Regions from separate parts of the Photobacterium gaetbulicola genome, predicted to be linked through region 1. Evidence: riboswitches for the same ligand, from Rfam matches in the RefSeq annotation. Region 1 holds a riboswitch; each other region holds the start of a gene.
The links. Region 1 has a riboswitch for cyclic di-GMP ahead of C9J03_RS09495 (glycosyl hydrolase family 18 protein). Riboswitches for the same ligand answer to the same signal wherever they lie in the genome.
Positions count from the first base shown of each region.

Region 2: linked by a shared signal. The riboswitch ahead of C9J03_RS01825 (lytic polysaccharide monooxygenase) and the one ahead of C9J03_RS09495 (glycosyl hydrolase family 18 protein) in region 1 are both predicted to bind cyclic di-GMP.
Region 3: linked by a shared signal. The riboswitch ahead of C9J03_RS06290 (TfoX/Sxy family DNA transformation protein) and the one ahead of C9J03_RS09495 (glycosyl hydrolase family 18 protein) in region 1 are both predicted to bind cyclic di-GMP.

Region 1 is NZ_PYME01000008.1:196,832-200,090, forward strand. Features, by position in the region: gene C9J03_RS09495 (glycosyl hydrolase family 18 protein) at 1-1,892, opposite strand, end outside; cyclic di-GMP riboswitch class I at 2,049-2,132, opposite strand; gene parM (plasmid segregation protein ParM domain-containing protein) at 2,861-3,259, shown strand, end outside.
Region 2 is NZ_PYME01000002.1:57,516-60,774, forward strand. Features, by position in the region: gene C9J03_RS01825 (lytic polysaccharide monooxygenase) at 31-1,539, opposite strand; cyclic di-GMP riboswitch class I at 1,628-1,733, opposite strand; gene C9J03_RS01830 (bifunctional protein-serine/threonine kinase/phosphatase) at 1,976-3,259, opposite strand, start outside.
Region 3 is NZ_PYME01000005.1:183,864-187,122, forward strand. Features, by position in the region: gene C9J03_RS06285 (substrate-binding domain-containing protein) at 1-925, shown strand, start outside; cyclic di-GMP riboswitch class I at 1,130-1,236, shown strand; gene C9J03_RS06290 (TfoX/Sxy family DNA transformation protein) at 1,361-1,951, shown strand; gene C9J03_RS06295 (DUF3624 family protein) at 2,174-2,566, shown strand; gene C9J03_RS06300 (carboxymuconolactone decarboxylase family protein) at 2,706-3,259, shown strand, end outside.

The DNA.
Region 1 (3,259 bases):
TCAGTATCGGTAGACGGTACCGTGATGGTGGCCTTAGCTTCGTTTTCGCCTGCAATTGGCAGAGTATCGCCAGCTGTTTGCTTCCAAGAATAACTGATTGCTTGTTGCTCTGGGTCGTAGGAATTTGAGCCATCAATAATGACATCGATAGGCCCTGTCACCGTTTGGTCGACACCGGCATTAGCATGAGGTGGCTTGTTTACCGGTGGTGGTGTCACTCCGCCATGCCCCAAACCATCGTGCATGGCATTGAGGACATCGCCATTATCGGCATCGATTTCCCACGAGAACAGACCGGCTAACCCTCTTTGCTGAACATAGTTCCCTTTGGCTTGTACTGCCCTGGCATTATCGTAAGAGATAAGTTCCTTGGTGGTAGGGTTCCATTTGTAGGAGGCTTCGGCTTGTTCGTCATAGCGATCTTCCCAGCCAGCCCCCGAATGGTTGTTGGCAATATCACGGTAATCGAGCACGCCGGCTTCCCATGTGCCATCGATAGCACCTGTAGCTTGTCCGGTCATTGGGTTATCGCCAGTATAGTTGTGAACGCCTTTCCAGCCTCGACCATATTTCGGCACGCCAATGACGAGTTTTTTAGGATCAAGCCCTTGAGCCAACAGGTCGTTTACCCCTCGGTCTGCTGTGTGGGTGATTGCTGGGTTGTGGCTGGCATCATACAGTCCGGATTGATGGCCCAAGTTATTGAAATCCCATGCGCCGAACATGTCATAGTTCATCAGGAAAATATAATCCATGTACTGCTGGGCACGGCTGTAATCAACCACCTCGATCTTTTTGACATCGACGCCGATGGCAGAAGTCAGCTCATAAGTCCGGCCGGTTTCTGCCGATAGGTCATCCAGCATTTCACGCAGTTCTTTCATCAGTGTGACGTACAATTCGCCATCTTTTTCTTTGTCGCCCAGGGTAGGGTGGGCTCCGTTACCGCCGGGGTATTCCCAGTCAATATCGACACCGTCGAAGAATTTCCAAGTCTGCAGGAACTCTTTCACCGAGTTGACGAAGGTGCGGCGTTTCGCTTCATCATGCATGAAGTAAAAAGGGTCAGAAAGCGTCCAGCCGCCAATTGATGGCAAGATTTTTAAATCCGGATAGGCTTGCTTCAATGCCATCATTTGACCGAAGTTACCCCGGTAAGGATCAGCCCAATCGTTAACCCCCTGCTGGCCTTTTTGCAGTGCAGCCCATGGGTCATGGATGGCGACTTTGAAGTCGTCGCGTCCGGCACAGGCTTTTTGCAGTGCTTCGAAGCTGCCAGGGATCTGTTTCAAGCTATCGTTGATGCCGTTGCCGCCACAGATTGGGGTGAAACCGTAAATAATGTGCGTCAGGTTCTGAGCGGGTACTTTATCGATAGGGAAGGCGCGGTCATACACACTCCACTCGACAAAGTAGGTACCAACCACCTTGCCGGACTTATTGGTGTAAGGCTTGTTGTTCTCTTGTAGCACGGGGACTAGTGGAGCGAGGTGGCTGCCATCCGTGTCGGCGATTGTAAGCTTGACGCTGCCACTTTCGCTACAGCCATCAGCGTTACATAGCTCGACAGTCATGTCGTAGACACCGCCTTTGCTGACATCAAAGGTGGCGCTTTTGACGCTGCCACTGCCGGTCCAAACCGTATTGCCATCGAGTTTGACCTTGGCCGTGTCGGCAGGGTCGCCACTCCAGGACTGCCAAGACACTGTCACGGTAACAGTATCGTGGATGCCGACGACGATATCTTCGTAGCTGCTGGCATCACGGTTTAGCTCGACGAGGGCGTAAGTGTGCTCACCCCAGTCGATGGTAGGGGCACCGGGCGCGGCTGCGTAGCTTATTGAAGACGAGAGTAAACCGCCAATAAATATGGCTAGATTAGACTTTTTCACAGAATAAACTCCATTTACCTAAAACGAATAATGGTTCAGGGAGCGAGACAAATTGATTTTCTATTTATAAATTAAGAAAAATAGAATTAACCCATTACAATCACGCTTCATTTGTTTTAATAAATACGAGCACAACGTAAATGGAGAAACTCCACTTGAGGTAGCCCCGCTATCATTGAGAAACTCGTTAGACCGGAAGCTTTGCGTCCTAAACTTTCATTTAGTTTGCCGTTGTCACAAGTACCATTAAATTAGTAGCAAAGGTGCTTATTTTGGTCAAAGAAAAATCTTTTGCTAATGCCTTAATGGAGCGGAAAATTGTCACTATGTGATATTGCTTCATGAAGTTGATTGAAGTGGGGTTTTAATTAACTCTTTGAATTGAAATGAGTAAGTGATCTTTATCTAGCAAATTGGTGCGACCAGTTTCTGACTGGTAATGCGTGCGGCTGGTATATGTTCAGCGCTTTTTTTGTCTACTATTTTTATTATTTGTCAGGTTTATGGGCGGTGCTTTTCTATTTGTCAGTTGAATTTCTATTGATTGTGAGTGGTAGGGCGAGTTAATGAGAAATATTTAGTGTTTCTGGATACTTATTTCATTAGCCTTTCATTACTCCCACGCCGATAATGTGTGAATGGTTGGCTAATTTAACTTTAAGAGTATGTATATATTGGTTTTTTTTTTGCTGTTATTGATGAGCCAAACTAGAGTGCTGGATAGAAAGAAAGTTAAAGTGGTAAATTAAGTTTACTGCTTGAGTGTATCCGCCGATCCAAGTCGGTGGCATTTATTGGCTTGCAATGCGGGCGGATCGACCAAATCTGAAGGATATTAAACAAAAAGGTCGGATTTTTTTTGTTTTGCTGAACTGCTTCAAAACCATTGCGTTAGGTTTGCCATTGGCCAGTGGTTTATTTACTTTCGCGCAGACAAATCACTCTCACCGAGATAAAGTAGGAAAACAATGACGCCACGTAAATTTGCGGTTGATGACGGTTCAACCAACGTTAAAGTAAGTTGGATTGAACAAGGTGAACTACACACCGTTATCTCTCCTAACTCGTTCCGTAAAAACTGGAAAAGTGCCGCACTGAGAAAAGACAAGAAGATCTTTAATTATACGATTGGCTCAACCAAATATACCTACGACATGACTTCAGACAAAGCCCTGGAAACAACGCATGTTGATTACCAGTATGATGATCTGAATCTACTTTCCGTTCACCATGCGCTGCTGCAGACAGGTATTGAACCGGGTCCGGTTAAGTTGGTGGTGACACTACCTATTACCGAATATTACAACGCCGAAGATTGCCAAAAAAACGAAGCGAAAATTGCCCGCAAGCGCGATAATTTGATGCGT
Region 2 (3,259 bases), on a different contig from region 1:
AGCGTTTTTCCGATCTCACCACTTGATTAGCTATTGCTTGATCCAGGCATCTTGCCAAGCTGAGCCATACCCCGGCTCATAGTGATACGGCGAGTCAATGTTACACCATCCCCCTTCAGGGAATGGACGGCACTGGTAGGTATTGCCATCGCGGCCGAGTACCACGGTCTCGCCCGGTACATAGCTACCGATACCTTCAGGGTAGGCATAATCATAATCCCCGCCACCGGCGCTCTCCTTGACCGTAATAGACTTGGTTTCGACCACCTGTTGCTCGTTACTCGCCGGATCTGTCGCCGTCACTACCACGCTGAACGACCCCGTCTGATTGGTAGACAGTGACATACCAACACTGCTGTTATTGATAACATCATTATCCGATGCCAGTTGCTGCCCTGCGCTATCAAGCAGCGTCATGTTAATCTTATAGTGCCCCTCAGAGCTCACCGTGGCTTCAATGTAAGCCTTACCGTCAGTCCCCAACGTGTATTGACTTTCCAGCCCTTGGACGATGACCGGCGCAGGCTCTATCACATCCCCATCACGTACATCGAGAGCGTAGTTATAGTCAGGGTTGGTAACAAAAACCTGGTTGGCATACAGATCAGCTGGCTGGTATATAATATCGCCAGAGGCTTCTTCCACACCGACCTGAGCCACAGCCGGGTATTTCTCGTTAATCAACAGGGCAAGATCATAGGACCAGGTATTGATGTTCTCATTAGCGGCAGTGATTGGCAGCTTCTCGAAAACAATTTCTGAACCTTGCTGATTGAAGATCCGGAACCAGACGCTGTCGCCATCTTGTGCCTCTACCCCAGGCTTGACATACTGGCCCTTAGAAGTCCACTCCGGCGGCAGCACTTCGCCGTCAAAACGAATATCGCTACAATTGTAAAAGCCTTCGCCAGCGGGATCATTACGCTGCCAGCGGGTTACCAGCGTGGCCTCACCACTGCGACCGCTCGGCAGGGTCACATCAACGAGGTAGTACTGGCCGCTGCTCTCCTTCGTCACTGCCACATTGCCGGCAGTATCAATCAGCTCCAGATCATCCCAACCCAAACGACTATGGGCAGCATTGTACCCCGGTTTGGTCAGGTAGAACTGCCAAAAGCTCGGGTTATGCGGAGCGGTTGCACGGTAGCGCAAGGTGAAGGTTTCACCAGCTTTCATCTCGGTACGCTGCCAGTGCTCAGAGGCCACGCTCATGCCGCTCTTGCGCGGGTCGCCACCAGAACAGATAGTCCCATCGGGCACAGCGGCTTTGACGGCATCCATATTGTTGTAATTCGGTACCAAAGCGGCAAACTCATTCTTCTGCACCAATGGATAGGTCCCGGATTCCAAGAATGAGGCGCGGCACGCCTCGTTCGGGATCTGCGAGCCATCAGAGGGGCCCCAGTGGCCGCCATCTGATTCACAAATCACTTGGCGGGCCGCCGGAAAATCGGCCCAGCCGTGGGCACCGACATGCAACGGAGATAGGGCTGCCATGACTGACATTGCGCCCAACGAAAAGTTAATCACTTTTTTCATGTTTAGCTTCCATTATGATTATTGTGGGAAGCCAGCTAACGGGAAGAAGCCACTGCTTTGATCTTATTCTTGATCTTGCTTATTCCAATCAGGTAACCCCGCTACCCTAGAACCCAATCACCTTGAAGTGATGGCGACTCCGTAGGCCGGAAGTTTTGCGCCCTATCCTTTCGGATAATTAGCCTTTAGCTGACGATACAAAAATAGGTCACTTCAATTGTTGGTTCGCCTTGAACCAGTCGATTAAAGAGCCCGGCTATAGTTATAGTGTGTTTTTAATTAGCGACAAAAAATCAGTAATTAATAATGGAATGGTGATCTCATTTAATTCTCAACAATTAATATTAATAAATTAACTTGGTGATATGTGATATTTTATTTATCTTAAAGCATTCACCATATAAATAATCACCAACCTAAAACAAAATAAATAATATTAGTCCAAGGAGATGGTAAGTTGGACAATAACAATAAAAAACAAACAGAGCGATACGACTTTCCAGAACCTAACCGGGTTCTTGCTTTTCAAAGAACGTCCGCTTGCCTGCTTCATTATTTCAGCCGAAGGGTGGAACAAATCACTGGCGAGCTCAGAAAAGGCCGCATATCGCAGGTTGGCTTGCGGAAAGCACCCTTTTCGGATCACCAGATCCATCCAGAATGGTAGATCACGACGGTAACTCCCCAAGGGGATATATTCTGGCCACCGGCTTATAGCCGCTGACGACGTAATAGCCTTAGGAAAAGAATAGGGGAAATGTCCAGTCAACATCTCGTAAATTATGATAGATACAGAATACATGTCGGACCTGACTGACAATTTACCCCCAGACAAACACTCTGGTGACAAATATTTAATATCACCAACAGGGACCGTTTCCTCTATTGGGGTATATATTTCATCAAAATGCTCAGAATAAACCGAACCAAAATCAATAATAACAATTTCGTCAAGTTGATTAACGATAAGGTTTTCTGGTTTGATATCACGATGAATAAGGCGGTGACGCTGCAAAACTCGAAGTGACTTAATGATCTCCTCTGCCATTAACCGCACTTTACCTAATTCAGGCCTGGGATTATCGTCCATCCACTGGCGTAATGTTTTTCCTTCAATCCAATCACAGACATGGTATAGAAAAGGCGAATGGCGGGAAAATGGATGGATCTTCATAACCCTGTGGTTAGCTATCTGCTCCCCCAACCAGCCTTCACGCACGAAACCCTGCAGATACTGATAGTCCTCTGCAAAATTTAGCGAAGGCATCTTCAGTACATAGCGTTTAGTGTCAAATTCACTGACCGCCAAATAAACATGACTTCGCGGGCCGCTGTGCAATACCCGCAGAATACGGTACTGGTCAATCCGGTTTCCTTCTTCCAACACCGGCGGGATCACCCGTCCTGTCAGCTCCTCGATATATTCATCCATGGTCAGGCTAGGTAGCGACTGGGCCTCAAGCAGCACACCCGAGACATTATCCTGGCTGCCCGACGCCAATGCGGCCTCCACCAGCACACGCGCTTGCTGTTCGGCTGGCAAAACACTCGAAGACAAAATTTGCTGCATGTCGGCATCGCCCAACCACTCGTGGATGCCGTCTGTGACCAGCAGCAGCCGGTCGGCTTGCTCTAGCCGTATTTGCTGAAAGTCGACTTCAATGTGGCTGTCCATCCCCAGCGAGCGTGTAAGGAAAGACTGCTGACCATATAACTGACG
Region 3 (3,259 bases), on a different contig from region 1:
TGTCGCAGAAGCAACGCAAAAGAAGGTATTGGCTGCGGTTGAAGAGTTGAATTACGCACCAAGTGCGGTTGCGCGAAGCCTGAAATGCAACACAACAAGAACCATCGGTATGCTGGTAACCAAATCGACCAACCCTTTCTTTGCCGAAGTCGTTCACGGGGTTGAAGAGTTCTGCTATGGCGCCGGTTACACTCTGATTTTGTGCAATACCGAAGGCAACCTATCGAAACAGCGTGATTACCTGCGCATGTTGGCCGAAAAGCGTGTTGATGGCTTGCTGGTGATGTGCTCGGATCTGGATGAACAGCTACTGGAGTTGCTCGAGCGTCAGAAAGAGACCCCTATGGTGATCATGGACTGGGGCCCAGAAAGTCCGCATACAGATAAAATTCAGGATAACGCCGAGCTTGGCGGGTATGTGGCGACCAAGTTCTTTATTGAGCATGGCCACAAAACGATTGGTTGCTTAACGGGCCACAGCGAAAAGACAGCTTGCCGCGAACGCCTGAAAGGCTACCGAAAAGCTATGGCTGAAGCCGGCCTTGAAGTTAAGGAAGAGTGGATCCTCGAAGGCGACTTCGAATGTGAATCTGCCGTGGCTGCAGCCAAACAGTTCATTGCCATGGAAGAACGCCCTACGGCTATCTTCTGCTTCAACGATATCATGGCTATGGCAATGATCAGTACCTTCCAGCAGGCGGGAATTAACGTACCGGAAGACATCTCTATCGTCGGCTACGACAATATCGATTTGGCCCCGTATTTCTCGCCGCCACTGACGACTATCCACCAACCGAAACGTCGTCTGGGCAAGAGTGCTGTTGAAATTCTGATGCAACGCGTAAAAGACAAAGAGCACGCACCCCAAGTGTTTGAAATGATACCTGAACTGGTGATCCGCAAATCGGTGAAGAAACTTAACTAAGTATCCGGTATCGTTTACTTTTTTGGAATTAGAACGGAGGCATTGGCCTCCGTTTTTTTATCCAATTGCACTGTGTTAAATATTGGCTTTTGGGACAAAAATATTCATTCATAAACAAAATTAGCTGTTAATTTCTGGAATCAACATCACATTTCGAAAGTTGCGATCAAGTTCAAAAATATCATATGAGATATTCTTAAAATGTCACGAACAAGGCAAACCTACCGAAAGGTAGGGACGCAAAGCTTCCGGCCTAAGAGTCGTCGGAGTTTTTATGAACTCAGTCAACTTATGGTAGCGGGGTTGCCGATGGATATAGCAGCTAACATCAGGAAAATCTTACTTTTTCCTGACAGTGTAATGTAATGATATTTGCTATTCTTGAATCCTCGCTCTGTTGTTAGGTGACCCGAGAAACTTTCACCGAGAAGAAGCATGGACAAACCAATTTTAAAAGAATCTTTACGCCTTTTTAGTTGTTTCGATAACGTTAAATCTCGTTCAATGTTTGGTGGTTTTGGGATTTTCGCGGGTGAAACAATGTTTGCACTCGTTGTAAATGACAAACTTCATCTTCGCGCCAACGCAAAAAACGAACAAGAATATAAAAAGGCAGGGCTAAAGCCTTATATTTATAAAAAACGCGGCTTTCCAGTCGTAACAAAACATTACGCCATCCCAGATGAATGGTGGAATAACACTGGAAAGATCATTGAGCAAGCAACCCGTTCTCTTGATGCAGCTAAAGTTGATAAAGAAACAAAAGAAAAATCATCACCAGATCGAATAAAAGATCTACCAAACCTTCGCCTTGCAAATGAGAGAATGCTTAAAAAGGCTGGTATTTGTACAGTCGATGATTTAATGGAAGCAGGCTCAATCAATGCCTTTAAAGCATTGCAGGACAGCCACCAAGGCACGGTCAGTATCGACTTGCTTTGGGCGCTAGAGGGAGCGATAAGCGGCCAACATTGGTCTGTAATTCCTAAAGATCGTCGCTCTGAGTTGCTAGCGAAATTAAGCTAGCACGACGAGTTTCATATATAAAAAGAGATCGTGAAGGTCTCTTTTTTTTTATTTTTTACGTCAATGACAAGTGTCAACAATCAAGCATTCCTTCGCCATTTTTTTGTCAATTTTCACTAAAAATTGAATTAACTCACAACACTGTTTATAAATTGCTCAACACCCTTTAATTGCAAACTGACACTTGTAAAATATGTTTCGAAATAACAACGGAGGGTAACTATGAACTGTTCCAAACCTTTTCCAGGACAAAGTGATCAAATGTTCAAGGATAAGTTTGGCAAGTGGCCGCGAATTATGCGCCTGCTTGTTTTGTTCAGCCTACTTCCTCCTTTGCTAGCGTTCATCCTTGTACAAAATAGCATCACTAGCTATCAATCGCTTCAGCCACTATTGATACCTATAGCCAGCTTAAATGCCCTGCTATTATTTTGGGGGTTGCTACTCAAGATCAGAGCTCGCAAGTATTGGTACCGGAATTATCACATAGGTAAAACTATGCTACTTGCCTTTATCCCTTTGATGGCAAGCGGCTATATAGTGCTCACGGAACTTGCTTCAGACAAGGTCATCAACCAACCTAAGCCCCAGGTTGTACAAATATCGGTCAACTAAACCTCTTTTTTGGTGATTGCGTGAAATAATTTGCCACTTCATTAGGTCTTTGTCTCATAACTACCTGATAATTTCAGTAATAATTACTGCCACTGATTCTATAAGCTCTAGTGGCATAACTAAGAGACAAGAGGCTACCGTGCGCATCTCCGCCAAAGAAAACTATTCGTTATTTATCAAGCCGCTGTTATGGCTGCAAAAACGCCATTACGGCAAAGTCCTTAACCCAGCTAAGCTTTGGGGGCGGCGGCCTACCCTATTCTGGCTGGTTGCCGGCTTCTTCGGCTACCTAGATCGCCGCTCTTCCCCGTTGAGTCCGACCCTTCGCTCACTGATTTGTGTACGGGTATCGCAATTGAATGATTGTGAGTTTTGTGTTGATGCCAACGGCATGAAGCTTGCCGAGCGCTGCGACTCTGTCGAGAAAATCAAAGCATTGGCTCACTGGCAGCACAGTGATCTTTTTGATCAGCAAGAACGTGCGGTACTGAATTATGTAGAAGCCATGACGATTACCGGGCAACGTGTTACGGATGAGATGCTGGCAACCCTAAAACAATGGTTCGATGATGATGCTATTGTTGACTTAACGGCCTTGGTGGCATTCCAAAACTTATCGGCGAAATTTAACACCGCGCTCGACGTACCAAAGCAAGATTTCTGCTCACTACCCATTCAACCGAGTGATATACA